Regions from separate parts of the Pseudomonas sp. YJ42 genome, predicted to be linked through region 1. Evidence: predicted binding sites of a transcription regulator. Region 1 holds the regulator's gene; each other region holds the start of a gene.

Evidence for each region. The regulator sigma-54, encoded in region 1, starts transcription at its own class of promoters, with help from an activator protein. The targets are predictions, from matches to a motif close to ANTGGCATNNANNTTGCTNT.
Region 2: the regulator sigma-54 is predicted to act here: its motif matches at 1,534-1,553, upstream of ACL0K2_RS05675 (flagellar hook-length control protein FliK).
Region 3: the regulator sigma-54 is predicted to act here: its motif matches at 7,162-7,181, upstream of glnA (glutamate--ammonia ligase).

Annotation. Positions count from the first base shown of each region.
Region 1 is NZ_CP178378.1:1,975,380-1,985,790, reverse strand. It holds gene ptsN (PTS IIA-like nitrogen regulatory protein PtsN) at 1-20, opposite strand, end outside; gene hpf (ribosome hibernation-promoting factor, HPF/YfiA family) at 27-335, opposite strand; gene ACL0K2_RS08940 (RNA polymerase factor sigma-54) at 416-1,924, opposite strand; gene lptB (LPS export ABC transporter ATP-binding protein) at 2,072-2,797, opposite strand; gene lptA (lipopolysaccharide transport periplasmic protein LptA) at 2,797-3,345, opposite strand; gene lptC (LPS export ABC transporter periplasmic protein LptC) at 3,332-3,904, opposite strand; gene ACL0K2_RS08920 (KdsC family phosphatase) at 3,913-4,434, opposite strand; gene ACL0K2_RS08915 (KpsF/GutQ family sugar-phosphate isomerase) at 4,435-5,409, opposite strand; gene ACL0K2_RS08910 (ATP-binding cassette domain-containing protein) at 5,673-6,488, shown strand; gene mlaE (lipid asymmetry maintenance ABC transporter permease subunit MlaE) at 6,481-7,278, shown strand; gene mlaD (outer membrane lipid asymmetry maintenance protein MlaD) at 7,278-7,736, shown strand; gene ACL0K2_RS08895 (phospholipid-binding protein MlaC) at 7,748-8,398, shown strand; gene ACL0K2_RS08890 (lipid asymmetry maintenance protein MlaB) at 8,391-8,717, shown strand; gene ACL0K2_RS08885 (phosphate-starvation-inducible protein PsiE) at 8,717-9,199, shown strand; gene ACL0K2_RS08880 (BolA family protein) at 9,297-9,536, shown strand; gene murA (UDP-N-acetylglucosamine 1-carboxyvinyltransferase) at 9,639-10,411, shown strand, end outside.
Region 2 is NZ_CP178378.1:1,290,212-1,300,622, forward strand. It holds gene ACL0K2_RS05675 (flagellar hook-length control protein FliK) at 262-1,497, opposite strand; gene ACL0K2_RS05680 (Hpt domain-containing protein) at 1,631-1,939, opposite strand; gene ACL0K2_RS05685 (SpoIIE family protein phosphatase) at 2,018-3,724, opposite strand; gene ACL0K2_RS05690 (STAS domain-containing protein) at 3,725-4,030, opposite strand; gene fliJ (flagellar export protein FliJ) at 4,200-4,652, opposite strand; gene fliI (flagellar protein export ATPase FliI) at 4,656-6,014, opposite strand; gene fliH (flagellar assembly protein FliH) at 6,004-6,789, opposite strand; gene fliG (flagellar motor switch protein FliG) at 6,806-7,825, opposite strand; gene fliF (flagellar basal-body MS-ring/collar protein FliF) at 7,818-9,605, opposite strand; gene fliE (flagellar hook-basal body complex protein FliE) at 9,621-9,950, opposite strand; gene ACL0K2_RS05725 (benzoate/H(+) symporter BenE family transporter) at 10,235-10,411, shown strand, end outside.
Region 3 is NZ_CP178378.1:2,648,855-2,659,265, reverse strand. It holds gene hslV (ATP-dependent protease subunit HslV) at 1-343, opposite strand, end outside; gene trmL (tRNA (uridine(34)/cytosine(34)/5-carboxymethylaminomethyluridine(34)-2'-O)-methyltransferase TrmL) at 612-1,073, opposite strand; gene ACL0K2_RS12125 (hypothetical protein) at 1,072-1,542, shown strand; gene ntrC (nitrogen regulation protein NR(I)) at 1,567-3,003, opposite strand; gene glnL (nitrogen regulation protein NR(II)) at 3,000-4,082, opposite strand; gene ACL0K2_RS12110 (DUF4124 domain-containing protein) at 4,250-4,885, opposite strand; gene ACL0K2_RS12105 (DUF4124 domain-containing protein) at 4,882-5,472, opposite strand; gene glnA (glutamate--ammonia ligase) at 5,656-7,062, opposite strand; gene thiI (tRNA uracil 4-sulfurtransferase ThiI) at 7,409-8,863, shown strand; gene typA (translational GTPase TypA) at 9,033-10,411, shown strand, end outside.

The DNA.
Region 1 (10,411 bases):
ATGTTTTCGATTCGGATCATGATGGGTCAGCGAGCTAGGACGCCCTGGTTATGGTCGAGCTGTTTTTCTTTGTGCTTGATAAGCTGCCGGTCGAGCTTGTCGGCAAGCAGGTCTATGGCGGCGTACATATCTGCGTGTTCGGCGTTGGCGACGACTTCGCGCCCGGCTACGTGCAGCGTGGCTTCGGCCTTCTGCTTGAGCTTTTCGACCTGGAGAATCACCTGGACGGCAATGATGCGGTCGAAGTGCCGTTCCAGTCTGTCGAATTTTTCCTCGACGTAGTCACGCAGGGCTTCTGTGATTTCCAGGTGAAGGCCAGTGATGTTGACTTGCATACTGCATCTCCTTTTTGCCACGTGCGAATTGGCGAGCTGAGCACCCGCCACCGGAAGAAATCGACCAGGTCGCCTGGCATTTACATCAACCGCTTACGCTCGCTGGACGGCGCAATACCGAGTGATTCGCGGTACTTGGCGACGGTGCGGCGTGCAACTTGAATACCCTGTGCCTCCAGTAAACCAGCGATCTTGCTGTCGCTCAATGGCTTTTTCGGGTTTTCCGCGGCGACCAGCTTCTTGAGGATCGCGCGTATGGCGGTAGAAGAGCACTCGCCACCTTCGGCCGTACTGACGTGGCTGGAGAAGAAATATTTCAGCTCGTAGATGCCGCGAGGCGTGTGCATATATTTCTGGGTCGTGACCCGCGAGATCGTCGACTCATGCATGCCTACCGCCTCGGCGATGTCATGCAATACCAGCGGCTTCATGGCTTCATCGCCATGCTCGAAGAAGCCACGCTGATGCTCGACGATCTGCGTGGCGACCTTCATCAGCGTCTCGTTGCGACTGAGGAGGCTCTTGATGAACCAGCGCGCTTCCTGCAGCTGGTTGCGCATGAACGTGTTGTCGGCGCTGGAGTCGGCACGCTTGACGAAGCCGGCATACTGCGGATTTACCCGCAGGCGCGGCATCGCCTCTTGGTTCAGTTCGACCAGCCAGCGGCCATTGTGCTTGCGCACGATCACGTCGGGCACGACATACTCGGGCTCGCCTGCTTCGATCTGCGAGCCGGGCCGTGGATTGAGTGTTTGAATGAGGTCGATGACCTGACGCAGCTCGTCTTCCTTGAGCTTCATTCGGCGCATCAGCAGGCTGTAGTCGCGTCCACCGAGGGTGTCCAGATGGTCACTCACCAGCCGCATCGCCTCGCCCAGCCAAGGGGTCCGCTCGGGGAGCTGGCGCAGTTGCAGCAGCAGGCATTCGCGCAAATCACGCGCACCGATCCCGGCAGGTTCGAATTGCTGGATGCGGCGTAGTACCACTTCGATTTCGTCGAGCTCGATTTCGAGTTCAGGATCGAAAGACTCAAGGACTTCCTCGAGGGTTTCGTCGAGATAGCCCTGGGGGTTAATGCAGTCGATCAGGGTGGCTGCAATGAGGCGATCGGTGTCGCTCATCGGGGCGAGATTGAGTTGCCAAAGCAGATGGCTTTGCAGGCTCTCTCCGGAGGAGGTGCGGGTGGTGAAATCCCATTCGTCGTCATCACTGCTGGGAAGGCTGCTGGCGCTGGTCTGATAGATATCTTCCCAGGCGGTGTCTACCGGAAGCTCTTCAGGGATGCGATCGCCCCAGTCGCCTTCCTCGAGGTTCTCCACCGTGTTGATGGGCTCTTCGTAATGGTTATCCGGCTCGCTCTGTTCGCTCGAAGTGCTTTCCGGCTTCTTTTCGATGGACTCGGCCATCGGATCGGAGTTGTCGAAGTCGTCTCCGTCCTCTTCACGCTCGAGCATGGGATTCGAGTCCAGTGCTTCCTGAATCTCCTGCTGGAGATCGAGCGTGGACAATTGGAGCAGTCGTATGGCTTGTTGCAGCTGCGGTGTCATCGTCAGCTGCTGGCCCATCTTCAGGACTAGCGATGGTTTCATGGCAGAGGACTTCGAACCTTGTTTGCCGGCGCAACCGCGCCTGTTCCGATTTCGCTGACGCCGCGGGCGCCAATGTAAGCAAATTATATGCCTGCTAACGAAGCCTTTGCCTAGCCCTAGATGTTCGCCTCGATGGAAAAATTGGCATCAGAGTCGGAATTCGTGTCCGAGGTAGACTTCCTTGACCAACTGATTGGCCAGGATCGTTTCCGCGTTGCCCTCGGCAATCAGTTGGCCGTCGTTGACAATGTAGGCGGTTTCGCAGATATCCAACGTCTCGCGCACGTTGTGGTCGGTGATGAGCACGCCGATGCCCTTCGCTTTGAGATGGTGGATGATCTGCTTGATGTCCCCGACCGAAATCGGATCGACGCCGGCGAAAGGTTCGTCCAGGAGGATGAATTTGGGTGCGGTAGCCAATGCTCGAGCGATCTCGACGCGGCGCCGCTCACCGCCGGACAGGCTCATACCCAGGCTGTCGCGGATGTGGTGGATGTGGAATTCCTGCAGCAGCCCTTCCAGAGCCTGTTGGCGACCGCTGCGATCCAGATCCTTGCGGGTTTCCAGGATCGCCATGATGTTGTCGGTCACCGACAGCTTGCGAAAGATCGAGGCTTCCTGCGGCAGATAGCCGATGCCGGCCCGGGCACGGCCATGCATAGGCAGGTAGGTCACATCCTGGTCGTCGATCAGCACTCGTCCCTGGTCGGCCTTGACAAGGCCAACGATCATGTAGAAACAGGTGGTCTTGCCGGCGCCGTTCGGTCCGAGCAGGCCGACGATCTGCCCGCTTTCGATGGACAGGCTTACATCGCGCACGACCTGTCGGCTTTTGTAGCTTTTCGCCAGATGCTGGGCCTTGAGAATCGCCATTACTCGGTCTGCTCCGCGGCCTGTTGGTCCTTCTTGCGCGGCTGAATGACCATGTCCACGCGAGGGCGCGGCGTAGTGACATCGGTATCGGTGGCGCGGCCGGCATTGACGATCTGCCGCTGTGTGTCATAGACGATTTTCTCGCCTTCGAAGGTATTGCCTTCCTGCACGACTTTCGCCTGGTCGATCAGCACGATGCGTTCGTTGGCGGCGAAATACTGGATGGTCAGGCCATACGCCTTGACGATTTCCTTGTCCGCTGCCGGCTTCTGCTCGTAGTACGCGGGCTTGCCGATGGAGGTGAAGACCTCGACATCACCGTTCTTGTTCTGAGTGATGGTTACCGTATTGCCAGTGATCTTCATGGTGCCTTGGGTGATGACCACGTCGCCGCGATACACGGCAACGCCCTGTCGATCGTCCAGTTCCGCTGTATCGGCCTGCACGCGGATCGGCTGATTGCGGTCCTCGGGGAGCGCATGGGCGTTCGCGCCGAGCAGGAAAATGCTCACACCGAGCAGGAAAGGAAGGGTCTTAACGCAGCTCATGCTGGCCTCTTACATTGGATAGCAGGAGCATCCTGCCTTCGTTCAGGTACGCTTTCATACCCGTCGCGGTCGTTACGCCGTTTGCGGCGACGATTCTAACGGGTTGGCGGGTCTCGGCGTAATCCTTCTCGGGAAACACCGTCATTCGACTGGAAGTGATAATCGTAGGGCGTCCCTTGGCGTCGTTCCGCTCGACCCTGACGTTGTCGATCAACTCGACTTCCTCGCCCTGTGGGCCGACTTCACCGCGCTCACTGGTCACATGCCACGGCAGATCGGAGCCCCTGTAGGAATGAAGGTCGGGGCGAGTCAGCAGGCTGACGTCACTGGCCTTGATGTGCTCCACCTTCTCGGCGGACAGCTCGTAATTGCGCTTGCCGTCTGGCTGATACTGAATGGTCCGAGAGTTGACGACATAGAAATCGATCGGCGTTTCGCCGCCCTGGCTCACGGGAGCTTCCTGCATGAAGCTCTCGGGGCGGATGTTCCAGTAGCCGACTGCGATCAGCAGCAGGGCGATCAGCAACAGGATGACAGGAAGACGGATTCTGCTCAGCATTGAAACCTCTAGAGGTAGGCGGCCTGGGCTGCATCGAGACTGCCCTGGGCGCGCATGATCAGTTCGCAGAACTCTCGTGCCGCGCCCTCGCCACCGCGGGCGGCGGTGACCCCGTGCGCATGCTGGCGGACGAAGGCATCGGCGCTGGCCACCGCCATGCCCAGGCCGACACGGCGGATTACCGGCAGATCGGGCAGATCGTCGCCCAGGTAGGCGACCTCAGCGTAGTCGAGTCCGAGCTCGGTGAGTAACTCATCGAGGACCACCAGTTTGTCTTCGCGGCCCTGATACAGGTGCTGGATACCGAGGTTCTGCGCTCGGCGCTCGACGACCGGCGTCTTGCGGCCGCTGATGATAGCGGTACGCACACCCGAATTGATCAGCATCTTGATCCCGTGACCATCAAGGGTGTTGAACGTCTTGAATTCGCTACCGTCGACTAGAAAGTACAACTTGCCGTCCGTGAGCACGCCATCGACGTCGAAAATGGCCAGGCGAATATCGCGGGCGCGCCGCAGTAGATCGTTCACTTACATCACTCCCGCACGCAGCAGATCGTGCATGTTCAGCGCGCCGACCGGTCGGTCGCTCTCATCGACCACTACCAGCGCGTTGATCTTGTTGTCTTCCATGATCTTCAGTGCTTCGGCGGCCAGCATGTCGGCATGGGCGGTCTTGCCGTGAATCGTCATGACCTGGTCGATACTGGCCTGACGCACATCGATACCTTTGTCCAGTGTGCGGCGCAGATCGCCGTCGGTGAAGATTCCGGCCAGGCGGCCGTCTGCTTCCAGCACCGCTGTCATGCCCAGTCCTTTCTGGGTCATTTCCAGCAGTGCATCGCGCAGCGTTGTGCCGCGGTTGACCAGCGGCAGGCGATCACCGGAATGCATGACATGTTCGACTTTCAATAGCAGACGCCTGCCCAGTGCACCGCCCGGATGCGAAAAGGCGAAATCCTCCGCGGTGAAGCCGCGGGCTTCGAGTAGGGCAATCGCCAGCGCGTCTCCAAGTACCAGACTGACCGTGGTCGACGAAGTGGGCGCAAGGTTCAGTGGGCATGCCTCGATGGCAACGCTCGCGTCGAGGTTGACTGATGCCGCCTTGGCCAGCACCGACTCGGGGTTGCCGGTCATGCTGATCAGGGTGATGCCGAGGCGCTTGATCAATGGCAGCAGCGTCACGATTTCGCTGGTGGTGCCCGAGTTGGAAAGCGCCAGCACGACATCATCACGGGTGATCATGCCCATGTCGCCATGACTGGCTTCGGCCGGATGAACGAAGAATGCGGCGGTGCCGGTGCTGGCGAGCGTGGCGGCAATCTTGTTGCCGATATGTCCCGACTTGCCCATGCCGACCACGACGACGCGGCCTTTACACTGGAGAATGAGCTCGCATGCCTTGACGAACGGCGCATCAACCCGTGTCGTGAGTTGCTCGACGGCCTCTAGTTCCATGCGGATGGTGCGCTGTGCCGTCTCGATCAGCTGGCTGCTCTGACTCATGTTCACGTCGTCGCCTGAAAATGGAAACGCGGGATTATAACGGTAAAACCCAGCGCCGCTCACCGAAAAGCTTTCGAGCCGATCGTGGTCGTTGGAGCTGAACCGAAGCTGAACGAATGTGCGCTCGTTCATGCGCCGATACAGGCCTTTGCTTGGGACGTCCCGAGGGCGGTGCTATAGTTCGCGCCGCCAAAACGGCTCTGCGAAGTATCTCCCCAAGATCGGAGGGCGTCTGATTCGCAGGCTGTATCCAAGGAGATCCGATGAGCGCCGCCAACGCTAACGCCGTCGAGCTGAAGGGTGTGACCTTCATGCGCGGGGAGCGGAGCATATTCAACAACGTCGATATCGCCATACCGCGAGGCAAGGTGACGGCCATCATGGGCCCGTCCGGCTGTGGCAAGACCACGCTGTTGCGGCTGATCGCCGCCCAGCTCAGGCCCGCGCGCGGAGAGGTGTGGGTGGCCGGCACCAACCTGCCGACCCTGTCGCGCCGGGAATTGTTCGACATGCGCAAGCAGATGGGCGTGCTGTTCCAGAGCGGAGCCCTGTTCACGGACCTCGACGTGTTCGAGAACGTGGCCTTCCCGCTGCGCGTGCATACCAAGCTGCCGGAAGAGATGATCCGCGACATCGTACTGATGAAGCTTCAGGCAGTGGGGCTGCGCGGCGCGGTCGAGTTGATGCCCGACGAACTGTCCGGAGGCATGAAGCGTCGTGTGGCGCTGGCGCGCGCGATCGCACTGGACCCCCAGATCCTGATGTATGACGAACCTTTTGCCGGTCAGGACCCGATTGCCATGGGAGTTCTGGTGCAGTTGATTAGAATGCTGAACGACGCCCTGGGCATTACCAGTATCGTGGTTTCCCATGATCTGGCTGAAACCGCGAGCATCGCCGATTACATCTATGTGGTGGGTGACGGTCAGGTGCTGGGGCAGGGAACGCCCGCCGAGCTGCGCGAATCGACCAGCCCGCGAATTCAACAGTTCATGAAAGGGGCTGCGGACGGGCCGGTGCCTTTCCATTTTCCGGCACCGGCCTATGCCGAGGATCTGCTGCGAGGCTCCGATGCGTAAGCGTTCATTGATCGAGCGAATCCGGATGTTTGGTGAGGGCGGGCTGAACGTGGTCGCGGCGCAGGGGCGGGCGACTTTGTTCCTGTTCCATGCGTTGTTCGGGCCCAGTGGGTTGAGCAATCGCTTCTCGTTGCTGGTTCGGCAGCTTTACTCGGTCGGCGTGCTCTCGCTGGCCATCGTGGTGGTGTCCGGTATCTTCATCGGCATGGTGTTGGCGCTGCAGGGCTACAGCATTCTCAGCAGCTACGGCTCCGAGCAGGCGGTGGGGCAGATGGTGGCGCTGACGTTGCTGCGTGAACTGGGACCGGTGGTCACCGCCTTGCTGTTTGCCGGGCGCGCCGGGTCTGCGCTGGCTGCGGAAATCGGCAACATGAAGTCCACCGAGCAGTTGTCCAGCCTTGAAATGATCGGCGTCGATCCGCTGAAATACATCATCGCGCCGCGGTTATGGGCCGGCTTCATCTCTCTGCCGTTGCTGACTGTGATTTTCAACGTGGTCGGCATCTGGGGCGGGGCGATGGTGGCCGTGGACTGGCTCGGCGTTTATGAAGGCTCGTTCTGGGCCAACATGCAAAACAGCGTCACCTTTACCTCTGACGTGCTCAACGGCGTTATCAAGAGCATGGTGTTCGCCGTGGTGGTCACCTGGATCGCGGTGTTTCAGGGCTATGACTGCGAACCGACCTCCGAGGGCATCAGCCGCGCCACCACTCGAACCGTGGTTTACGCCTCGCTGGCAGTACTTGGCCTCGACTTTATTCTGACCGCCTTGATGTTTGGAGATTTTTGATGCGTATCCGCACCCTGGAAATCGGTGTTGGCCTGTTCCTGCTGGCGGGCGTTCTGGCGCTCCTGTTGCTTTCACTGCGGGTCAGTGGGCTGAACGTCGACAGTGCAGACACCTACAAGCTGTACGCTTATTTCGACAATATTGCCGGTCTCAGTGTCCGATCCAAGGTCACCATGGCTGGTGTGACCATTGGCAAGGTGACCGCGATTGATTTGGACCGTGAAAGCTATACCGGCCGTGTCACGCTGGATATCCAGAAGGACATCGACATTCTTCCGGTCGACTCTACGGCGTCGATTCTGACCGCCGGCTTGCTGGGCGAGAAATATATCGGTATCAGCGTCGGTGGCGAAGAGGAAACTTTGGCGGACGGCGATACGATTCGTGATACCCAGTCGTCCTTGGTTCTGGAAGAGCTGATCGGCAAGTTTTTGCTTAATTCGGTCAATAGAGAGTGAGGAGTATCCACATGATGAATGCCCTGCGTCGCGGCTTGCTGGTGTTATTGGCCACCCTGCCCATGTTGGCTCTGGCGGCCCCTAGCGCTCACGAAGTGATCCAGAAAACCACCGATGAGCTGCTCGCCGATCTCAAGGCCAACAAGGATCAGTACCGTCAGGACCCGAATGCGTTCTACGAGTCGCTCAACGACATTCTCGGTCCGGTGGTCGATGCGGAAGGGATTTCCCGCAGCATCATGACGGTGAAGTACTCGCGTAACGCCAGTCCGGAGCAGATGACTCGCTTTCAGGAAAACTTCAAGCGCAGCCTGATGCAGTTCTATGGTAACGCCTTGCTGGAATACAACAATCAGCAGATCCGCGTGTTGCCGTCCAGTGGCAAGCAGGATGCCGAACGCACCAGCGTTGGTATGGAAGTGACCGGCCGCCAGGGCGAGATCTATCCGGTGTCCTACACCATGGTCAATCAGGGCGGTGAATGGCGTGTCCGCAATGTGATCATCAACGGGATCAATATCGGCAAGCTGTTCCGTGACCAATTCGCCGATGCGATGCAGAAGAACGGCGGAAATTTGGACAAGACCATCGATGGCTGGGCTGAAGTGGTTGCACGAGCCAAGGATACCGAGGCCGGCCAGCAGGCGGCGGGCGATGAGTGAGGCATTGGTCGAAGGTGGCGCCGATGGTGAGCTACGGCTTTCCGGCGTGCTCGACTACCAGACCGGGCCGACCCTGCGGCGCACCGGCCAAGACCTGATCCGCAAGGGCAAGGCAAGGCGGGTGCTGATCGATTGCACTGCCGTGGAGAAGTCCAGCAGCGTCGGGCTTTCATTGCTGCTTGCCTTTACCCGCGACGCCATGGCGGCGGGTCGTGAGGTATTGATCGTCGGCATGCCGGAAGACATGCGAGAAATCGCTCGGGTATCCGGCCTGCTGGACGTTTTCGCTTTGGCGGACGAAGCACGAGGAGCTGTCTGATGTTGCTGCGATGGGCCGAATCGACGCGAGCCAAGGTGCATCTGCTTGCGGAGTCGCTGGGCAACCTGTTGGTCGAGACGTTTCACTACCTGTCGCTGTTCGCCATTGGCGCCATCACCGCATGGGCCGGCTTGCTGACCTTTCTCGACATGCTCGGCAAGGGCAGTATCAGCGTCGATGACATTCTGTTGCTATTCATCTATCTCGAACTCGGCGCGATGGTCGGCATTTATTTCAAGACCAACCATATGCCGGTGCGATTCCTGATCTACGTGGCGATCACCGCGTTGACCCGGCTGCTGATTTCTGACGTTTCGCACCATCATGCTCCTGACATGGGCGTCGTCTATATTTCCGGAGCGATTCTGTTGCTGGCGATGGCCATTCTGGTGGTGCGCTTCGCTTCTTCTCGTTTTCCGGCGGTTTCGGCTCCTGGCCGGCACCCGCTGCGGCGCGACAACGATGCCGAAACCCTCGATTGAGCGAGTTCGTCAGGCAGGGCGGCTTCGGGGTTCGCAGCCTTCGGGCTTTTTTGTATGATGGCCGGCCGCGCGCGTCCGGCGCCGATCGAGGTTGAACATGCAGGCCGTAGAAGTTAAGAATTTTCTGGAACAGAAGCTTTCAGGTGCTCAGGTGGAAGTCGAAGGCGAAGGCTGCAACTTCCAGCTGAACGTGATCAGTGACGAGCTGGCTGGTCTGGGGCCGGTCAAGCGTCAGCAGCAAATTTACGCGCATCTGAACCCATGGATCGCCGATGGCAGCATTCACGCCGTCACGATGAAATTCTTCAGCCGTGCCGACTGGCTTGCACGCAGCTGATCGCCGGTCGCGACAGATATCTTTCAGCCCGTGCGCAGGCGGTGACGCCGTGCACGGCTCCTCTTCGCAAGCGCTTCGCGCCTGCGGGTTACGGGAACATCCATGGACAAATTGATCATTACCGGCGGTGCCCGCCTCAATGGCGAGATTCGCATCTCCGGTGCCAAGAACTCGGCCCTGCCAATTCTGGCCGCCACGCTGCTGGCCGATACGCCAGTTACCGTCTGCAACCTGCCGCACCTGCATGACATCACCACCATGATCGAACTGTTCGGTCGCATGGGTGTGCAGCCGGTCATCGATGAAAAGCTCAGCGTTGAAGTCGACGCCAGCAGCATCCAGACGCTGGTCGCGCCTTACGAGCTGGTCAAGACCATGCGCGCCTCGATCCTGGTGCTCGGGCCCATGGTGGCGCGCTTCGGCGAGGCGGAAGTCGCCCTGCCGGGTGGCTGTGCCATCGGTTCGCGCCCGGTCGACCTGCACATCCGCGGCCTGGAAGCGATGGGCGCGCAGATCGATGTCGAAGGCGGCTATATCAAGGCGCGGGCGCCGGCTGGCGGCTTGCGTGGCGCGCATTTCTTCTTCGATATCGTCAGCGTGACCGGCACCGAGAACATCATGATGGCGGCGGCGCTGGCCAATGGCCGCAGCGTGCTGGAAAACGCCGCCCGTGAGCCGGAAGTGGTCGACCTGGCCAACTTCCTCAACGCCATGGGCGCGCAGATTTCCGGTGCGGGTACCGATACCATCACCATCGACGGCGTGAAGCGCCTGGGTGGTGGTCGCTACAGCGTGATGCCGGACCGTATCGAGACGGGCACTTACCTGGTCGCCGCTGCCGCAACCGGTGGACGAGTAAAGCTCAAGGACACCGA
Region 2 (10,411 bases), 690 kb from region 1:
GCGCGCGCCGTAAACGATTGCCATGCGCCGATCACCAATTTGCGACCAAGAGCCCACCGCCCCACTGATACAAAAAAACCGGGCGCGAAGCCCGGTTCTCTGTGACTAGCGGTCTGTACGGCTAGTTGGTTCCACTCAAGTTCGGATGACCGAGGTTCCGAGACAAGCGCTGCGACAAGCCTTAGTGGGGGAGCAGCAACGCAGTACCTGGGTCTTAAGCGCAGAAATCGACTCGCTGACTAGCCACACCCACGCCAACGGTCATGCGTAGTAATCAACCAGACCGCGGTCGCCACCGGTGCGACCGGTGCTGATTTCCATCGTGCCGCGAACGCTCTCCTCGTCCCCGCCAGCGGCTGAGCCGGTCACGCTCCTGCCCCGCGATTCGCCGCCGCGATCACCCTGCCAGCCGCGGGACTGGTCGGAAACGTTCACGTCCATGGTCATGCCCTGCTGTGCAAACATTTCCCTTAGCCGGTGCATCTGCCCTTCCAGTGCGTCACGGACACCCGCATGAGGACTGAGGAAGGTCACCTGGGTCTGGTCCTTGTGCATGTCGATACGAACCTCCATACGCCCCAATTCCGCCGGATCGAGCTGGATTTCGGCGGATTTGAGGTTCTGGCTGGACAACCACATCACCCTGTCGACCACTGCCTCGCTCCAGCCGGATTGCTGCATCTGCACTGGCTGTCCCGGCACCATGGCTGGCCGCTGTGCCTGCATCTGATTCTGCTGAGCAATCGCCTGTGTCAGTGGATTGAGCCGGTTAATCGCAGCGTCGCTGGCGCTAGTGCGGCTTTCCTTCGGCACATCAAGCTTGTCGAGTAGCTCGCTGAAGCCCTCTTCGAGCGAGGGCTCGTCAGAATCTTCACCGAGCTCCTCACCCGCAATCAAGCTCGCCGGAAGCGCATCATCGACGTCTGCGGACGCTTCATCCGGCAGGAGGAGATTCGAGAAGGGGCTCTTCTGGGCGGCAGATTGGAGTTCCACCGAACGCTGCCCGGCCAGTGCCGTATCACCTTCCCCTTCGCTCTCCTCTGTTGTCGCCGTAGCCGCTGCCGTCGCTTGTGCCAGGCCAACCAGGAACTCATTGCCGGTCAGGGGCGGCGCGGCCGGCTCCGCGCTGATATCCCCTTGCCCGCCCATGCCGAACAGCAGGAGCGGATCGAGTTCGGTCTCAGCATTTTGCAAGTCCCCGTCCTCGGACTCGACAGGCAATTCGTTGCCGGCTTCAGCCGTGACCGGCTTTTCGGTGCCGCTAGCCTCGGCGGTTTCCTGACTCGGCTTTTCGCCTGCCGGCTTGTCACGGACAGGCTTCGCTGCGCTTTCGTGACGTTCGACCGGCTTGGCCTGACGCTCCTTGGCATAGACGTTGGCGAAGCTGGAAGGCTCGTCCCGACTGGCTTGAGGGGCAGCCTTGGTGGAGGCATTCGCGGCCTTGACGGCAGCGGTGGGTGCCTTGATATTGAGTAACAGATCGGGGGAAACGGCCATGGGTCTTTCCGCTCAGGATGATGACGTGCATCTCCTAAAGCAAAACCCAGGCCAGCGACATAGCTGATCAATTACGAAAGAGCTCGATAGCTTCCCTGAAGGCTTTCATGGAGCGCGTCAGCGCGCCACGACATCAGCCAGACCCGCCATAACGCTGGCGTTCGGCTCGATAGAGGATTCGTACGATGGCGAACTCGCGCTCAATGCGTTCGATCAGCTCGCACGCAGCATCGAGCAGTTCGAGCCGTGCGGTTTCTTCCAGCTCGCGACAAAGTTCCGCCAGCAGCGCCGCACCCATATTGCTGCAACTGCCCTTGAAGCTGTGGGCAGCCTGACGCAGATTTTCCGCATCACCGCTCCGGCCGGCGCTCTGCAACAGACGCAGCCGCTCTTCCGAGTCGGCGAGAAAAGTATCCAGCAGTACCGGATACTCCGCTTCCATCACATCCTGGAGGGACGCCAGTACGCGGCTGTCGAGGTGATCGACCACGGATATGCTCCTGGCTGGAAAAACGACGAATTATGCATGACCGGACCAGTGAAACTCCACGTTCAAAGCCTTACCATCCGGTTGCCAACAAAAGTGATCGCTCAGTCGGCTAATCATGCGCAAACCCCGCCCTCCCAGGCATTCGGCGCAGTACTGCTTGTTCAGTACTCCCTGCACGTCGAACCCCGGACCGCTGTCACGCACGCCGATGCGTAGACAGCCCTTCGCGTCTTCGGATTTGACGCTCAGGTCGATGGACACGAAGCCGTCGGTAAGCGCGTCCAGTCGCCGTTGACGCTCTTGATAGTAGCTTGCAAAACCGTTGGCATCGCACTTCAACGATGAGTCTAGCAACAGCACGCCGTGCTCCAGCGCATTGGCGTAGAGTTCGGTCAACACGGTGTATATGGTGCCGGCACGATGACGCAGGGGTGAGATCTGCAGCAGCAGTTGCATCGTCATCGGCAAAGGATTGGCCGTGCGCAAGCTGCTCGGGCGAAGTTCGAAGCTGACCGACCAATCCTTGGCCCGCACCTGTTGCGAACCTAGCGGATAAATATCGAGCGGCTGAAACGCAACCTGGACGGCCTGATCGATCATGCTCACTTCGACCAGGCTCATATCGTCAAGTATTTGACCGTGAAAGGCGAGCAGCGCCTCCTCAATTTCATCGAACAGTGCGCAGGGCTCCAGGTTCGCGTCCATGACGGCCAGCAGCCGCTGCTCACCGAACAACTCATCATCAGCATTGCAGCTTTCCAGAATCCCGTCGGACATCAGCAGCAGGCGGTCGCCAATCGCCAGCGGCAAAGTCTCGAAGCTGTCATCGAAAGAGGATGCGTCCAGCACCCCAAGCGGCAGATGTCGGGAGCGCAGCGGCAAGCGTTCGCCGCCCGAAGCCCTGAGCAGATAGCCGTCCGGCAATCCGCCATTCCATACCCGCAGCGAGCCTTGCTCGAGGTTGATATCCAGCAACGTGGCACAGCAGAACATTTCCACGGGCAGGATCAGTTTCAGTTTGGTATTGATCTCGCGAAGGATCTCGTTGCTGGAATAGCCCTTGGCGGTCATCCCGTAAAAGGTCTCGGCCAGCGGCATGGCACCGATCGCGGCAGGCAGTCCATGGCCGGTGAAATCGCCCAGCAGCACGAACATCCTGCCGGCCGGCGCGTGCGCAGCCAGCAACAGATCGCCGTTGAACAGGGCGCGCGGCGACTGCCGGTAGCGGATGTTTGGGGCATTCAGGCAGCCGGCATGAGCCACCTTGTCGAAGATCGCCTTGGCCGCGTTCTGCTCGTCGAGCAGTTGCTGGTTACGCCGAGCGATGAGATCACGCTGTTCCAGCACCGTGGCCTGCAAACGACGCAGGCGATGCATGGCCTGGATCTTCGCTTCGAGGATGATCGGGTTGTAGGGCTTGGCGATGAAGTCGTCGCCGCCTGCTTCGAGGCAACGCACCAAGGCCTCGTTTTCCGTCAGTGAGGTGAGAAAGATGATCGGCACCAGCTCGTTGCCGGCCAGGCGCTTGATCTGCCGAGCAGCCTCGAACCCGTCCATCACCGGCATCAGTGCATCCATCAACACCAGTTGCGGCCGTTCGCCTTCGAAGCGCCGTACCGCTTCGGCGCCATTGGATACGGTGGTCACGCGATGCCCTTGGCGACCGACGATGGCGGCGAGCAGCATGCGATCGGCCGCGCCATCCTCGGCGATGAGTATGGAGAGCCGGCGAGGCATTCAGGCGATCGCGAACAATTGTTCGAAGTTGGAAACCGAAAGAACCTTTCGCACATCCGGATTGCAGTTGATCAGGCGAATGTCGGCTTTGTCGCTGCCGCCATGGTCGCGTAGCAGCAACAACATGCCGAGTGCTGAACTGTCGAGATAGGTCGCGCCGCTGAGGTCGACTACATAACGGTTGGGCGTGTTGCCGGTACGCTGATAGGCGTCGCGAAAGGCCTGATGAGTGTTGAAATCGAAGCGCCCTTGAATGGTGATAGTCAGCTCCTGTCCATCTGCCGATAGCTGTGAACTGATGGTCATGTAGCGCTCCTGATCCAATGCGAGAACTTGACTGCCATATTGGCTGGACGGCGCTGGTGCATCGTCAAAACGGCACCTCGACCGTTGGTGCCGGCGACATCAGTAACCAGGCGTGCTGTAGCAAACAGGCTGATGAAGATGTAGCACCCAAACCCCCGCTCAGCAAGCTTCAATCCTGTTTAGGTCGGCCCGCCAGCCGTTGCGAAAATTCATCGAGGAGTTTCTGCTCACGCTTGTCGGCCGCCGTTCGTGCTTCCTGCAGGTAGCGTTCGACCAGTTTGCGCAAACCATCCAGACGTGCACGGCGCTGCTGCCATTGCTCGCGGAGCTTGTCGAGGTTGTTGCGATGCCAGTCGACGCTGCGCTGCTGTTGGCCTATGGCCGACTCGAGCTGCGAAAGGAATCGCTGGTAATTCATCAGCCACTGACCGGAGACACCCTGACTGCCCTGACTCAGCCACTGCTGCTGGTAGTCACCGAAATACTGGCGCAATTCGCCCAGCTTGGCTTCGGCCTGGGACAGTTGCGCCTGACCTTGCCCGAACAGTCTCGCGGCGTCGCGCTCGGCGCGCTCAGCCATGTCGATTACGGGCGCCAGGCGCGCGGCACGGCTCGCCGACAAGGTTTAGCTCGCCGCCTTGGCGTTGAATACGCTGGCCAGCAGTGCCTCGCTATGGGCCAAGTGTTCGGCCTCGTCCAAACCCTGTCGAAGATAGCGAACCATCTCCGCCTGCCGGGCGATGGCCAGGTCGGTTTCAGGATCGCCGCCGGGCACGTAGGCGCCGACGCTGATCAGATCGCGGCTCTGCTGATAGCGCGACCACAGCTGTTTGAAGCGCTGCGAGTGACGGACATGCTCGGGACTGACCACCTGTGGCATGACCCGACTGATGGACGCTTCGATGTCGATCGCTGGATAGTGCCCTTCCTCCGCCAGCCGACGTGACAGCACGATGTGCCCGTCGAGCACGCCTCGCGCCGCATCGGCGATCGGGTCCTGCTGATCGTCGCCCTCGGACAGTACGGTGTAGAACGCGGTGATCGAGCCACCGCCCTCCTCCGCGTTTCCGGCGCGTTCCACCAGGCTGGGCAGCTTGGCGAAGACCGAGGGCGGATAGCCCTTGGTCGCCGGCGGCTCGCCGATGGCCAAGGCAATTTCGCGCTGGGCCTGGGCGAAACGGGTCAGCGAATCCATCAGCAGCAATACGTTCTTGCCCTTGTCGCGGAAATATTCAGCGATGCGCGTGCAGTACATCGCCGCGCGCAAACGCATCAAGGGCGCATCGTCGGCAGGCGATGCAACCACCACCGAGCGCTTGATGCTCTCTTCGGTAAGGATGTTCTCGATGAACTCCTTGACCTCACGGCCCCGCTCGCCGATCAGCCCGACCACAATGACATCGGCCTCGGTGAAGCGCGTCATCATCCCAAGCAGCACCGATTTACCCACACCGGTACCGGCGAACAGGCCGAGACGCTGTCCGCGGCCGACAGTCAGCAAACCGTTGATGCTACGAATGCCGACGTCCAGCGGCTCGCTGATCGGGTGGCGCTTGAGCGGGTTGATCACCGGGCCGTCCATCGGTACCCAGTCCTCGGCTTTCATCCCACCCTTGCCGTCCAGCGCGCGGCCGGCACCGTCGAGCACGCGGCCGAGCATCGAGGTGCCCATGGGCAGACGGCCGGTATTGGCCAGCGGCACGACCCGCGCACCGGGAGCGATGCCGGCGAGGCTGCCGACCGGCATCAGATACAGCTTGCCGCTGGAGAAGCCCATCACCTCCGCCTCGACCTGCGTCGGGTGATAGCTGTCTTCGTTGATCACCAGGCAACGGCTGCCGACGGCGGCGCGCAGCCCTTCGGCCTCCAATGTCAGGCCGACCATGCGCAACAACCGACCCTCGAGGATCGGTTGGCTGGGGAGCTTGATCGCTTCGCCGTACGCTTCGAAACGCTTGGCAAAGCTGGTTCGTTCAAGGCGCATCAGCGCTCTCCGAATCCGTATCCAGGTTCAGATGCAGGTCAGCTTCCGGTGGGCTGGTGGCGTTTTCGCGCTGTTGCTCGAACAGCTGCTTGATGGCCTGAGCCAGGCGCGTTTCGACACTGGCATCGATCCGGCTCTGCTCGGTCTCGATCCGGCAGCCGCCGGGCAGCAGGTCGCTGTCCTCGACGATCTTCCACGTCTCTTCGTGGCGTTCGCGAAGCGCTTTGACCAGCTCGAAATCCTGCGGATTGATGGCGATGCGCACATTGCTGGCGCCCATGGGCAGCAGCTTCAGAGCCTCGCGCAGCACCTGCCGGATCTGGCTCGAATCGATCAGCAAGTCGCGCTGAATCACCTCGCGAGCAACCTGGCTGACCAGCGTGACCATGGCGTGTTCGAGATTACGATCCTGGTCGGCGATGGGCTCGAGCAACTGCGTCATCAATTGCTCGAGGCTGCCCAGCTTGGGCGCCAGCGCCGCTTCGGCTTCCTGCCTAGCTTTGAGCTGGCCGGCATGAAAGCCATCTTTCTCGCCCGTGCTGAAACCTTCGTTATAGGCCTCCTGACGGATCGCCTCAAGTTCGTCGAGTGTCAAGGGTTTGACTTCCTCGACGGGGACATCCTCGCTGCGCGACAGGTCTTCGGCGGCCGGTTCGACAGTCGCCTCAGGCTCTTGCGGCTCCGCACCCAGCGGATCGAAGCTTGGCAGCGCCCAGCGATCGAAGACATTGACGTCCTTCGCGCGGATTACGTCGCTGGGGTTTTCCTTGGACATTGCAGCTCACTTAGATTTAGATCATTTCTTCGCCACCCTTGCCACCGAGGACGATCTCTCCGGCTTCGGCCATGCGGCGGGCAATGGTGAGTATTTCCTTCTGTGCGCCTTCGACTTCGCTGATGCGTACAGGCCCCTTGGCTTCCAAGTCGTCGCGCAGCAATTCGCCCGCGCGTTTCGACATGTTCTTGAAGATTTTCTCCTTGATCGCTTCGTCGGCGCCTTTGAGCGCCATGACCAGCACATCCGAGGATACTTCGCGCAGCAACACCTGGATGCCCCGGTCGTCGACATCGGCCAGGTTGTCGAAGACGAACATCAGGTCTTCGATTTGCGAAGACAGATCTTCGTCGACATCTCGGATGGCGTCCATCAGTTGGCCTTCGACCGAGCTGTCGAGGTAGTTCATGATATCCGCGGCGCGCTTGACCCCACCCAGCGTAGCGCGAGTGGTATTGGCGTTGCCGGAGAACTGTTTCTCCAGGATCAAGTTGAGTTCTTTCAGCGCCGCCGGCTGGACCGTATTGAGCGAGGATACGCGCAGAACGATATCGAGCCGCACCTTGTGGTCGAAATGCGACAGCACCTCGCCCGCCTGGTCGGGGTCCAGATAGGCCACCACGATCGCCTGGATCTGCGGGTGCTCGTAGCGGATCACGTCGGCGACCGCACGCGGCTCCATCCATTTCAGACTGTCCAGACCGCTGGTGTTGCCGCCCAGCAGGATGCGATCGATCAAGCCACCAGCCTTGTCCTCACCCAGCGCCTGGGTGAGCATCTTGCGTATGTAACCATCCGAACCAACCCCAAGGCTGGTCTGATCGCCAACGATCTCGACGAACTCACCCATGACCTGTTCGATCTGGTTCTTCTGCACGTTGCGCAGCTGCGCCATCGCAGTACCGACCTTTTGCACTTCCTTTGGACCGAGATGACGCAGGACCTGCGCCGCATCGGCTTCGCCCAGCGAGAGCAGCAGGATCGCGGCCTTGTCGACCTTGTTCAGCTTGTTGGCGGGAACTCGTGCATCACTCATCGGCGTTGATCCACTCTTTGACGACCTGAGCCACCCGGCCCGGATCTTCAGCTACCAAATTCTTGATGGCATTCAATTGCGCATCGTACCCCTCGGTCGGGCTCGGGAGCATGATGCTCTGTGGCCCGCTCAGACTGACCCGATCACTGGACAGCGCACCATCCATACCGTCCATTTCGCCTAACGCGGCATCGCCGCCAACAGCCTGAAGCTCCTTGCCTTTCCCGGCTTGGGTCAGATTGTTCAGGACTGGCCGCAGCACCCCGAATACCAGCACCAGTATGAAAAGCACCCCGAGTACTTGTTTGACGATGTCCCAGAACCACGGCTGCGAATAGAACGGGACGTCGATAAAGGTTTCATCCAGCGAGTCGGTAGCGAACGGCGCGTTGATCACGCTGACGCTGTCGCCACGGCTGGCGTCGAAACCGACGGCGTCCTGAACCAGCCGGGTGAGGCGGGCCAATTCTTCGGCGGTCCGCGGAACACGTGTAGTCTGCCCATCAGCAGAGACCGTCACCTGGTCGTCGAGTACCACGGCAACCGACAGACGGCGCAGGCGGCCTTGCTGCTGTTTGGTGTGACTGATCGAACGGTCCAGCTCGTAGTTGCGGGTCGCCTGCTCGCGCTTGTCGGCCGGATACGGCGCCAGCATGGGCTGGCCGGTCGCAGGGTCCATGATCTGCTGACCATTGGCGTCGAGCAACGGTTGTCCAGAGGCGATGGCGCCGGCAGCGGCGGCCTGTCCGGCTAGTGCATTTTCCGGTGCGGTCGCCGGGCCTGGCGGCTGGTTGCTCAGCGCGCCCGGAACACCCTGCGGCCCGAGACTGCTCTGCCGTTGCTCGCTGACGCTCTGCTCGCTGCGCAGCGCCGGTTGATCCGGATTGAAGGTTTCTGAAGTCGACTCGACGGCGCTGAAGTCGACGTCGGCGGACACTTCGGCCTTGTACCGACCGTTGCCCAGCACCGGCTGCAGAATGCTCTGTACGCGTTGGGTATAGAGACTCTCGATCCGACGGCTATAGTCGAACTGCTTGCCGGCCATGCTCAGCTCGGTGAGCTCCTGCTGGTCCGACAGCAGATTGCCCTTCTGGTCCACTACGGTGATCTGCGACTTGGTCAGCTCAGGCACGCTGGTGGCGACCAGGTTGATGATCGCCATGACCTGGCTCGGCTCAAGGCTGCGGCCCGGATAGAGCTCTACCAGCACCGACGCGCTGGGCTTGCGCTCGTCACGCACGAACACCGAGCTTTTCGGGATCGCCAGGTGCACGCGGGCGCCCTTGACGTTATTGAGGCTGGACACGGTGCGGCCCAATTCGCCTTCGAGGCCACGGCGGTAGCGGGTGGCTTCCATGAACTGGCTGGTGCCGAGGCCCTGCTCCTTGTCGAGAATCTCGAAGCCGATATTGCTATCGGTCGGCGCTATGCCGGCGCTGGCGAGCTTCAGCCGCGCACGGGCAAGATCATCGGCCTTGACCAGCAAAGCACCGGAGGTGGGCTCGATGGTGTAGGAAATATCGGCCGCCGCCAGGGTCTCCATGACCTGATTGGCATCCATCCCGGCGAGGCTACCGAGCAACGGGCGATAGTCCGGCTGCTGCGACCAGAGCACCACGGCGAAGCCGATGGCGACACTCGCAGCCAGCCCGACCAGCAGGCCGATCTGCCGCAGCATCGACATTTCGGAAAGATTTTCCAGGAAAGACAGACCCAGCAGGGGCTTTTTCGGAGCGTCCGAATCAACCGGCACTGGAACCTTGCTAAGCGCTTCAGCCATTATTCAAACCCTGCCTTAAACCGGCATCTGCATGATGTCTTGATACGCCTGGACCAGCTTGTTACGCACCTGGGTCATGGCCTGAAAGGAAACGCTGGCTTTCTGCGACGCGATCATGACGTCGGTCAGGTCGATACCGCCCTGCCCCATCTCGAACGCGGTGGCCAACTGACTGGAGGCTTGCTGGGTTTCGTTCACCTTGTTGACGGCCTGGCCGAGCATGTCGGAAAAGCTCGGAGCGCCCACTTCTGGAGTGGCGGTCACGGGCTTTGAGCGTGCCATTGCATCGGTCTGCATGGCCCGCATTTCCAGCATCAAGCGATTGAATTCAATACCCTGGCTCATCTCTTCCTCCAACAGCTGCGGTTTTTTTGACGCTTCGCAGCAAGCACCATGTGAATAGCAACATCGATGCCAGTGTTCGGATCAGCAGCCAGGCCGGTACGAAAACGGGAGACAAACGGTATTCGGCACGGCGGCACTGTTACGCTGATCCCGCTTACGGCTGTACCGCGACGCCGTGCGTTGCCTGTCATAGCCTGCGCGTCAAGCAAAGATCGTGCGCAACGGCCTCCGCCCTTGCTCCAGATACACAGCGTCTTTTCGCCCCTGAACCGGATCCAGACCCGATGACCGTCACCGCTACCACGCCCTTGCTTCGGCCTCTCAAGGACAGCTCAGCCTCAACCGTCGTGGCCGGCTTCATTGCCATGCTCACCGGCTATACCAGCTCGCTGGTGCTGATGTTTCAGGCCGGCCAAGCGGCGGGCCTCAGCAGCGCACAAATCTCATCCTGGATCTGGGCC
Region 3 (10,411 bases), 670 kb from region 1:
GGACCACGTCACCGTTGCCGGTGATGATCAGCGAAGCGTCCTTGTTGGCCACGGCCAGCATGGCTTCCAGGCGGCTCAACGAACGGTCGGTGCGCCAGTCCTTGGCCAGCTCGACGGCGGCACGCACGAGATGGCCCTGGTGTTTTTCCAGTTGGCCTTCGAAGCGTTCGAAAAGAGTGAAGGCATCGGCGGTGGCGCCGGCGAAACCAGCCAGTACCTGGCCGTGATACAGGCGCCGGACTTTTTTGGCATTGCCTTTCATGACGGTATTGCCGAGGGAAACCTGGCCGTCGCCGCCCATGACGACTTTGCCGTTGCGGCGTACTGAAACGATGGTGGTCAAGGGAAAATCTCCACGCAGCGGGGCGATGAATGCCCGAATGCGCTTGATATGGGGGACGCTGCCGCGCATTTCAACCGACACTCGGCCTGCCAGCCGAATAGACCGAAACCCGGCCGGCCCGAAGGCGGGTCATCGGGTCGAGCGCCGCCTGCCTCGCGTCGTATGTTTGCGCGCCTGCCGCCGATACGTGGCGGCGAGGTGTCTGGCTATGACGTGCCCTGAGCTGGCCGGCTGTCGTGCGGATGGTGGGTTTCAGCCAGACGGCGCTTCACTCGAGCGCAAAATCCAGCTGTCGCCAGGCCTCGTATACCGCGACGGCGACGGTGTTGGACAGATTCAGGCTGCGGCTGTTCGGCCGCATCGGTAGGCGCAGGCGCTGCTCGTTTGGTAATGCGTCGCGAATCTCCGCTGGCAGGCCGCGGCTTTCCGGGCCGAAGAGAAAGGCATCGCCGCGATGGAACTGCACCTGATGGAAGGGTTGTGAACCTTTTGTGGTGAACGCGAACAGTCGCGGCTGGTTGAGGCTTGCCAGGCAGCTGTCGAGGTCGGAATGACGTTTGAGCGGCGCATATTCGTGATAGTCCAGGCCCGCGCGGCGCAGACGCTTGTCGTCCAGCTCGAAGCCCAGCGGCTCGATCAGGTGTAGGCTGCAGCCGGCATTGGCACAGAGCCTGATAATGTTGCCGGTATTCGGCGGTATCTCCGGCTGAAAAAGGATTACATGGAACATGCGCGTCACCGACTCTGAAAACGACCGGCATTCTACTGCGGCAGGCGACCCTGCGGCAGGCGCCCCTGCGCGGCGCGATCCGCTACCTCGCCTGCGTCGGCGCTTTTTTGGCTCGCTGGTGCTGATCGGGTTGCTCGTGGGTGCCATGATCGGTCGGGTCACCGCACCCGGTCCGGTGCAGCTACTGCGTGTCGAGCCAGCCACCGATGGTTTGCAGCTCTGGTTCGATCGTGAGCCGGAGCTGTACAGCCAGGATGTCGATGGCGCGGTCGGTATGTTGTTTCAGGCACAGGGCCGCGACGGTAGTGGACGGCTTGATCCGGGCGGCACGAACATTGGTTGGCGCCTGCAAACGACCGAGAAGGGATTGCTGCTGCACTTCGTGGCGACCCGGCCGCTGGCAGCCGAGTGGGACGCCGAGAAGCGGGACGGCGATTGGCTATTGAAGGTGCGAGTCGCACCGCGTTGAGTGCGACCCTCGGCGCACCGGCGGTCAGTTGTCCTCGCCTTCGTCGTCGTCGGCTCCCTCCACGCCCATGCCCAGCTCCTTGATCTTGCGCGTCAAGGTATTGCGCCCCCAGCCGAGCAGCAGCGCCGCATCGCGACGGCGCCCGGCAGTGTGCTTGAGGGCGGTCTCGATCATGATCCGCTCGAAAGCCGGTACCGCTTCATCGAGCAGGTTCGATCGGCCGCGCGCCAACGCCAGGTCGGCCCACTGGTGCAGCGCCTGCTCCCAGTTGTTCGCCGGCAGGGCGTCGGCGGGCTGGTTGAGCAGCTCGGGCGGCAGGTCGCTGACATGCACTTCGCGCCCAGAGGCCATCACCGTGATCCAACGGCAGGTGTTCTCCAACTGGCGAACGTTGCCCGGCCAGGGCAGGTTTTTCAGGTAGTCCTCGGTTTCCTGCTTGAGCAGCTTGGTCTCGACGGAAAGCTCCTGCGCGGCGCTGGCGAGGAAATGCCGGGCCAGCGCGGGGATATCTTCGCGCCGATCGGACAGACGCGGGATGTGAATGCGGATGACGTTCAGGCGATGGAACAGGTCTTCGCGGAACTTGCCGGCCTGCACCAGGGTTTCCAGGTCCTGGTGGGTGGCGGCGATGATCCGGACATCGACCTTGACCGGCGTATGACCACCGACGCGATAGAACTCACCGTCGGCCAGGACCCGCAGCAGACGGGTCTGGGTGTCGGCCGGCATATCACCGATCTCGTCGAGGAACAGGGTGCCGCCATCGGCCTGCTCGAAACGCCCGCGGCGCTGGTTGGCCGCGCCGGTGAAGGCGCCTTTCTCGTGGCCGAACAGCTCGGATTCCATCAGGTCCTTGGGGATAGCCGCCATGTTCAACGCGATGAACGGCGATGCCGCACGCGGACTGTGGCGGTGCAGGGCGTGCGCCACCAACTCCTTGCCGGTGCCGGACTCGCCATTGATCAGCACGGTGATGTTGGAATGGCTGAGGCGGCCGATGGCGCGAAAGACTTCTTGCATCGCCGGCGCCTCGCCGATGATTTCCGGCGTCTGGTGCTGGTTGGTCGGCTCCTGCAGATGCTGCTGTTCCTGCGCATGCTGGTTGGCCCGCTTGACCAGCGACACGGCGTCGTCGACGTCGAACGGCTTGGGCAGATATTCAAAGGCGCCACCCTGGTAGGACGCCACCGCGCTGTCGAGGTCTGAATGCGCGGTCATGATGATCACCGGCAGGCGCGGGTGTAGTTCGCGGATCTGCTTGAGCAGGTCCAGGCCGCTGGTGCCGGGCATGCGGATGTCGGAGATGATCACGTCCGGTTGTTGCCGCGCCAGGCGGGCGAGCACGCTGTCGGCGCTGTCGAAGCTCTGCGTGGCCATGCCTTCCTGCTGCAGCGCCTTTTCCAGTACCCAGCGGATGGAGCGGTCGTCATCGACGATCCAGACGTTTTCGCTTCGGCTCATAGGGAAGAGGCTCCTTGTTCCAGCGGCAGGAAGATCGAGAATGCGGTGTGGCCGGGATGGCTTTCGCATTCGATCAGGCCCTGATGCTGACTGATGATGTTCTGGGTGATGGCCAAGCCAAGTCCGGTTCCGTCCGGACGGCCACTGACCATCGGATAAAAGAGGGTGTTCTGCAGTTCGGCCGGGATTCCCGGACCGTTGTCGATGATTTCGAGACGCGCGACCAGACGATGCCGGACGTGTCCGATGGTGAACTGGCGCAGGGTGCGGGTGCGCAAGGTCAGGCGACCGAGGCCCAGCTCGCACTGTCCGGCCAGTGCTTGCATGGCGTTACGCATGATGTTGAGCACGGCCTGGATCATCTGTTCGCGGTCGAGCAACACTTCGGGGATGCTCGGATCATAGTCGCGCACCAAAATGAGGCTTCCCTGGCTTTCAGCCTCGATCAGGCTGGCCACATGCTCGAGCACTTCGTGGATGTTCGTCATTGACAGGGAGGGCAGCTTGTTCGAGCCGAGCATCCGATCGACCAGGTTCCGCAAGCGGTCGGCTTCCTCGATGATCACCCCGGTGTAGTCCTTGAGATGCTCTTCGGGCAGCTCTCGCGATAGCAGCTGTGCGGCGCCGCGGATGCCGCCTAGCGGATTCTTGATCTCATGAGCAAGGCCGCGCACCAGCAGCTTGGTGGTTTCGTGAGCGGACAACTGCGCTTCTTCCTTGGTGATGCGCAGCAAGCGATCGCGGGGCAGCACCTCCAGCAGCAGCATGGTTTCCTGGCGGGTCAGTATCGGCGTGACGGCGTAATCGACGGTCAGTGTCTGGCCATTGGTTGAGGTCAGCGTCGCTTCGCGCTTGGTAAACGGATGTGCCTGTTCCACGGCCTGGCGCAGCGCGGCCAGCGCTTCGGCTGATTCGGTGAAAAGCTCGCTGATGAACTGGCCGTGGCTACGCTGGCCGCTCACGGCGAGCAGCATCTCTGCAGCCGGATTCATATATTCCAGCCGCAAGCGCGAGTTAAGCAGCAGCGTCGCGGTGGTCAGGTTCTCGATCAGCAGGCGCTGTAGGGCTTCGTTGATCATGGCTGTCTGCATCCGATGGGTAAGACGGGAAATGCAAGAAGCAAACCAAGGCGCTCTTTTTCGGCGCGGCGGCGTGCGCGCTAGCGCTCCAGAGCGGGGCGTCGTGAAAAACGAGTGAAGCGGATCGGATCGGTCCGGCTTATGCACCATTCAGGTGCATAGCATGGTCACAGAAAGGGCACGAAGGGAATATCTTTCTTTTCCTTGGGTTTATCCTTCAGCGGGCATTCGGGGCGGACGCCGTAATCGTCCTTCTTGCAGGGATTGACCATGCGTCGCTGGGCCAGCGAGGTGCGCATCATATGAAAGGTGCGCGGTAGGCTGCTCTGCAGGGGCTGGCCGTTCTCATCGATCACTTCCACAGTGAGCTGGTGGGTGCCGCGATCGATGTTCTGCAAAACGAACTGCGAGCCGCCATCGGCCAGGCCGGCGGCGTAGCCGTCCATCAGCAGGCGGTAGCGGTGGCCCGGCAACAACCCAGGCGTGCTGGCGACCTTGACCAGCAGGCCGCCGGCATTGTCGCGAATCGTGGCGTCTGGTTGCGGCGCAAGGATCTCGAGCAGGCTGTAGTGGTGCTTCGCAGTGTCGACCGTCGGCGCCGGCTCTGGTGCTTGCGGACGGTGCGTTTCGACTGCGGGCATGCGGTTGGTCGGCCCAGGTTTCACCGACTCGACCGACCGCCCGCCGGGGCGATCGGTGAACACGCGGTTGCCCTGTTCGTCCGTATAGCTGTAGATCTCGGCGACAGCAGGCAGGGCGCAGGCCAGCAGGGCGGCCGCGAATATTCGATGACTGACGTTCAAGACGCAGGTTTCGGTTTGGGGGTGGGTGTCGGTTTGGGTTTCGGCGGAACTGTCGGTTTGGGTCGCAACGCGGGGCTGGAGGTGTTGACCCGCTGCACGGTGAACTGCTCCTGGGCACGCTGAATCACCTGTCCGCCGCTCAGCACTTCGGCTTCGATGACATGGGTGCCGCGATCGACGTTGGTCAGCTGCAGCGACGTATTGCTGCTCGGTTCTCCCTGGGGCTCGCCATCGAGCAGAAAGCGGATCCGATGATTCCTGCGCAGTGGTGGATCGAGTTGAGCATTGACCACGAAGGTGCCGTTGTTCGCCCGCAGCGCCTGCTCGTCCGGTATGCCGCCGATGGACAGGCTGCGGTAGGCCTGCTGTCGGTCCGTGCCGTTCTGCTCTTCGGGTAAGGGTGGCGGTGCGTTCGGCACCTTGATGTCCACGGTATTGGCAGGCGGCAGATCGATGGTCTCCGCCGTCACGCCTTCCGGTGGCTGGTTGGTGAAGACCGTGTTGCCCTTGTCGTCTGTGTATTTGTAGATCTGCGCCATGGCCGGGGCCGTTAGCAGTACGAGCAGGCTGAACAATGCGATGCGCATGGGAAGCTCCGCGGAGTGAATGCGGGAAGCCTTGCACTGTGTTGGTGGACAGGCAAGTGCCAACGTTGCGATTTGCGATCGATGCCCGCCGGTCGCAGCGCAAACGCATGTTGTCCTGCCCTGCGATAGCGTAGATATAAAAAAGGCCTCCCGAAGGAGGCCTTTTCTATCATGCGGACTGGCTTAGACGCTGTAGTACAGGTCGTATTCCAGCGGGTGCACGAAGGTGCGGACCTTGATTTCTTCCTCGCTCTTGAGCTCGAGGTAGGCGTCAATGAAGTCGTCGGAGAACACGCCGCCCTTGGTCAGGAACGCACGGCCCTTGTCCAGCTCTTCCAGAGCTTCCTTCAGGCTGCCGCACACCTGCGGGATCAGCTTGCCTTCTTCCGGCGGCAGATCGTACAGGTTCTTGTCAGCTGCATCGCCAGGGTGAATCTTGTTCTGGATGCCGTCCAGGCCAGCCATCAGCAGTGCGGCGAAGCACAGGTAGGGGTTGGCAGCCGGGTCCGGGAAGCGCGCTTCGATACGGCGGGCTTTCGGACTGGATACGTACGGGATACGGATCGAGGCGGAGCGGTTGCGGGCCGAGTAGGCCAGCATCACCGGTGCTTCGAAGCCCGGAACCAGACGCTTGTAGGAGTTGGTCGACGGGTTGGTGAAGCCGTTCAGCGCCTTGCCGTGCTTGATGATGCCGCCGATGAAATACAGGGCGGTATCGGACAGGCCGGCGTAGCCTTCGCCTGCGAAGGTGTTCTTGCCATCCTTGGAGATGGACATGTGTACGTGCATACCCGAACCGTTGTCGCCGTACAGCGGCTTCGGCATGAAGGTCGCGGTCTTGCCGTAGGCATCGGCGACGTTGTGTACGCAGTACTTCAGGGTCTGAACTTCGTCAGCCTTGTTAACCAGCGTGTTGAACTTGACGCCGATTTCGTTCTGGCCGGCAGTGGCCACTTCGTGGTGGTGCACTTCGACGACCAGGCCCATCTCTTCCATGGCGTTGCACATGGCGGTGCGGATTTCGTGGTCGTGGTCGCACGGCGGAACTGGGAAGTAACCGCCTTTGACGGCCGGGCGATGGCCCTTGTTGCCGCCTTCGATGTCAGCGTCGGTGTTCCAGGAGCCTTGCTCGGAGAAAATCTTGAACATCGAGCCGGAGATGTCGGACTTGAACTTCACTTCGTCGAAGATGAAGAACTCAGGCTCCGGACCAACGAATACGGTGTCACCGATACCGGTCGACTTGAGGAATTCTTCGGCGCGCTTGGCGATCGAGCGAGGGTCGCGGTCGTAGCCCTGCATGGTGCTCGGCTCGACGATATCGCAGACCAGGATCAGGGTCGGCTCTTCGGTGAACGGATCCAGTACGGCGGTTTCATCGACCGGCATCAGGATCATGTCGGAGGCTTCGATGCCCTTCCAGCCATGAATGGACGAGCCGTCGAACATTTTGCCGTGCTCGAAGAAGTCTTCGTCCTGAGCGTCACGCGCCGGAACGGTCACGTGGTGCTGCTTGCCTTTGGTGTCGGTGAAGCGCAGATCAATCCACTTCACATCGTAATCTTTGATCAGTTGAAGCGACTTCGACATGGTGCTCTCCAAGTGGTGGAAGCGTTGGCAGACAAAGCTTCCGAAATCTAGGGGTGAAGCCGAGCGGGGATACTCCGTCAAGGCGACCTGCCTCACAAGGGAGCAAATTGCATGCCAGTGCTCCGTGATGGGTCCGGACGCCTGAAAACGGCGGCTCCCTGACAACTTGGGGCGTTTGGCCAGCCGTATTCTAATTATTACGCCCCATAGTGGTGCGATATGGAGTGGCGTCGTCCTGTTTTGGTGCAACTCGTGTGGGGTTGAGAAAACTGACTAAAGCTTGATCAATTTCCGATATACTCCGCCCCCCTCTTTTTACGCCTTGCCGGCGCTTGCGCTGTTTTCCATGAAACTGATCGTCAAAGTATTCCCAGAAATCACCATCAAGAGCCCGCCGGTGCGAAAGGGGTTCATTCGCCAGTTGGCGAAGAATATCCGCACCGTGCTGCGCGACCTCGATCCCGACTTGCGGGTGGAAGGGGTGTGGGACAACGTCGAGGTGGAAACGGCGCTCAGCGATTCGAAGTTGCTGAAGGAAATGATCGAGCGCCTTCGCTGCACGCCGGGCATCGCCCATTGCCTGGAAGTGCATGAGTACCCGCTGATCGGTCTGGACGACATCGTCGACAAGTGCAAGGCGCACTTCGCCGACCGGCTGGCTGGCAAGATATTCGCTGTCCGCTGCAAGCGTGCCGGCAAGCATCCGTTCAGCTCGATGGACGTCGAGCGTCATGTCGGCAGTGAGCTGCGTGTGCACTGCGGCGCCGCCGGCATTTCGCTGAAAGCGCCGGAAATCGAAGTGCGGATGGAGATCCGCGACCAGCGCTTGTTCATCGTGCATGCCCAGCATGACGGCATTGGCGGCTATCCGCTGGGTGCGTTGGAGCAAACACTGGTGTTGATGTCCGGTGGGTTCGATTCCACCGTGGCCGCCTACCAGATGATGCGCCGCGGACTGATGACGCACTTCTGCTTCTTCAACCTCGGCGGTCGTGCCCATGAGCTGGGTGTGATGGAAGTCGCCCACTATTTATGGAAGAAGTACGGCAGCTCGCATCGCGTGCTGTTTATCAGCGTGCCCTTCGAAGAAGTCGTTGGCGAGATTCTCGAGAAGGTCGACAACAGCCAGATGGGCGTGGTGCTCAAACGCATGATGCTGCGCGCCTCGACCGAGATTGCCGAGCGTCTGCACATCGATGCACTGGTGACCGGTGAGGCGATTTCCCAGGTGTCGAGCCAGACGTTGCCGAACCTGTCAGTGATCGATTCGGCCACCGACATGCTGATGCTGCGCCCGCTGATCGCGAGCCACAAGCAGGACATCATCGACACCGCTTTCGAAATCGGCACGGCCGAGTTCGCCAAGAACATGCCCGAATATTGTGGCGTGATCTCGAAGAATCCGACCACCAAGGCCAAGCGCTACCGTATCGAACACGAAGAGAAACAGTTCGACATGGCAGTCCTCGAGCGTGCCATGGCCAACGCCCGTCAAGTCGCCATCGACCGGGTGATCGACGAGCTGGGCCAGGACCTGCAAGTCGAAGAAGTCGCCGAGGCTTCTGCAGGCCAGGTGGTGCTGGACATCCGTCATCCCGATGCAGCCGAGGACGAACCCCTGCAGCTGGATGGCATCGAAGTGCAAACGTTGCCGTTCTATGCGATCAACAACCGCTTCAAGGAGCTGGACGTGAATCGCCAGTACCTGCTGTATTGCGATAAAGGTGTCATGAGCCGCCTGCATGCTCATCATTTGTTGAGCGAGGGGCATATCAATGTGCGCGTTTATCGTCCGGCATAAGATGCCCGGGCTGAATGGCGGCAGTATCCGTCACCGCCCTCCCGACCCGCACCGCGGCCTGTAACGGCCGCGACACCTCGTCAATTGTCAGCTTTTATCAAACCGATTTTTCGCGTAGGGCGCTGAGCGCATCCGCTCCACCGCCCGACCCAACTACGAGACCACTACTGTGATCGAGAATCTACGTAACATCGCCATCATCGCTCACGTTGACCATGGCAAAACCACCCTGGTCGACAAGCTTCTGCGTCAGTCCGGCACCCTGGAGCGCGGCGAGCTCAACGACGAGCGTGTGATGGACTCCAACGACCAGGAAAAAGAGCGCGGCATCACCATCCTGGCCAAGAACACCGCCATTCGCTGGAACGAATACCGGATCAACATCGTCGACACCCCCGGCCACGCCGACTTCGGCGGTGAAGTAGAGCGTGTGATGTCGATGGTCGACTCCGTGCTGCTGCTGGTCGACGCCCAGGACGGCCCGATGCCGCAAACCCGCTTCGTGACCAAGAAGGCCTTCGAAGCCGGCCTGCGCCCGATCGTGGTGATCAACAAGGTCGACCGTCCGGGCGCGCGTCCGGACTGGGTGCTGGATCAGATCTTCGACCTGTTCGACAACCTGGGCGCCACCGAAGAGCAGTTAGACTTCCAGGTCGTCTACGCCTCGGCCCTGAACGGCATCGCCGGTCTGGACCACACCGACATGGCCGAAGACATGACCCCGCTGTATCAGGCCATCGTCGACCACGTACCGGCCCCGCAGGTCGATGTCGATGGCCCGTTCCAGATGCAGATCTCCGCGCTGGACTACAACAGCTTCCTCGGCATCATCGGCGTAGGCCGCATCGCCCGTGGCCGCGTCAAGCCGAACACCCCGGTCACTGCCATCGACATGCATGGCAAGAAGCGTAACGGCCGTATCCTCAAGCTGATGGGCCACCACGGTCTGCACCGCGTCGACGTCGACGAAGCCACCGCCGGCGACATCGTCTGCATCAGCGGTATGGATGAACTGTTCATCTCCGACACCCTGTGCGACCAGAACCACGTCGAAGCCATGAAGCCGCTGACCGTTGACGAGCCAACCGTATCCATGACGTTCCAGGTCAACGATTCGCCGTTCTGCGGTAAGGAAGGCAAGTTCGTCACCAGCCGTAACATCAAGGAGCGCCTGGACAAGGAGCTGCTGTACAACGTGGCCCTGCGCGTCGAAGAAGGCGATTCGGCTGACAAGTTCAAAGTCTCCGGTCGCGGCGAGTTGCACCTGTCGGTGCTGATCGAAACCATGCGTCGTGAAGGCTTCGAAATGGCCGTGGGCCGTCCAGAAGTGATCATCCGTGAAGTCGACGGCGCCAAGCATGAGCCGTTCGAGAACGTCACCATCGACATCCCTGAAGAAGCGCAGGGCAAGGTGATGGAAGAGATGGGCCTGCGTAAGGGCGACCTGAGCAACATGGTGCCGGATGGCAAGGGCCGTGTTCGCCTGGAGTACAACATCCCGGCCCGTGGTCTGATCGGTTTCCGTAACCAGTTCCTGACCCTGACCAA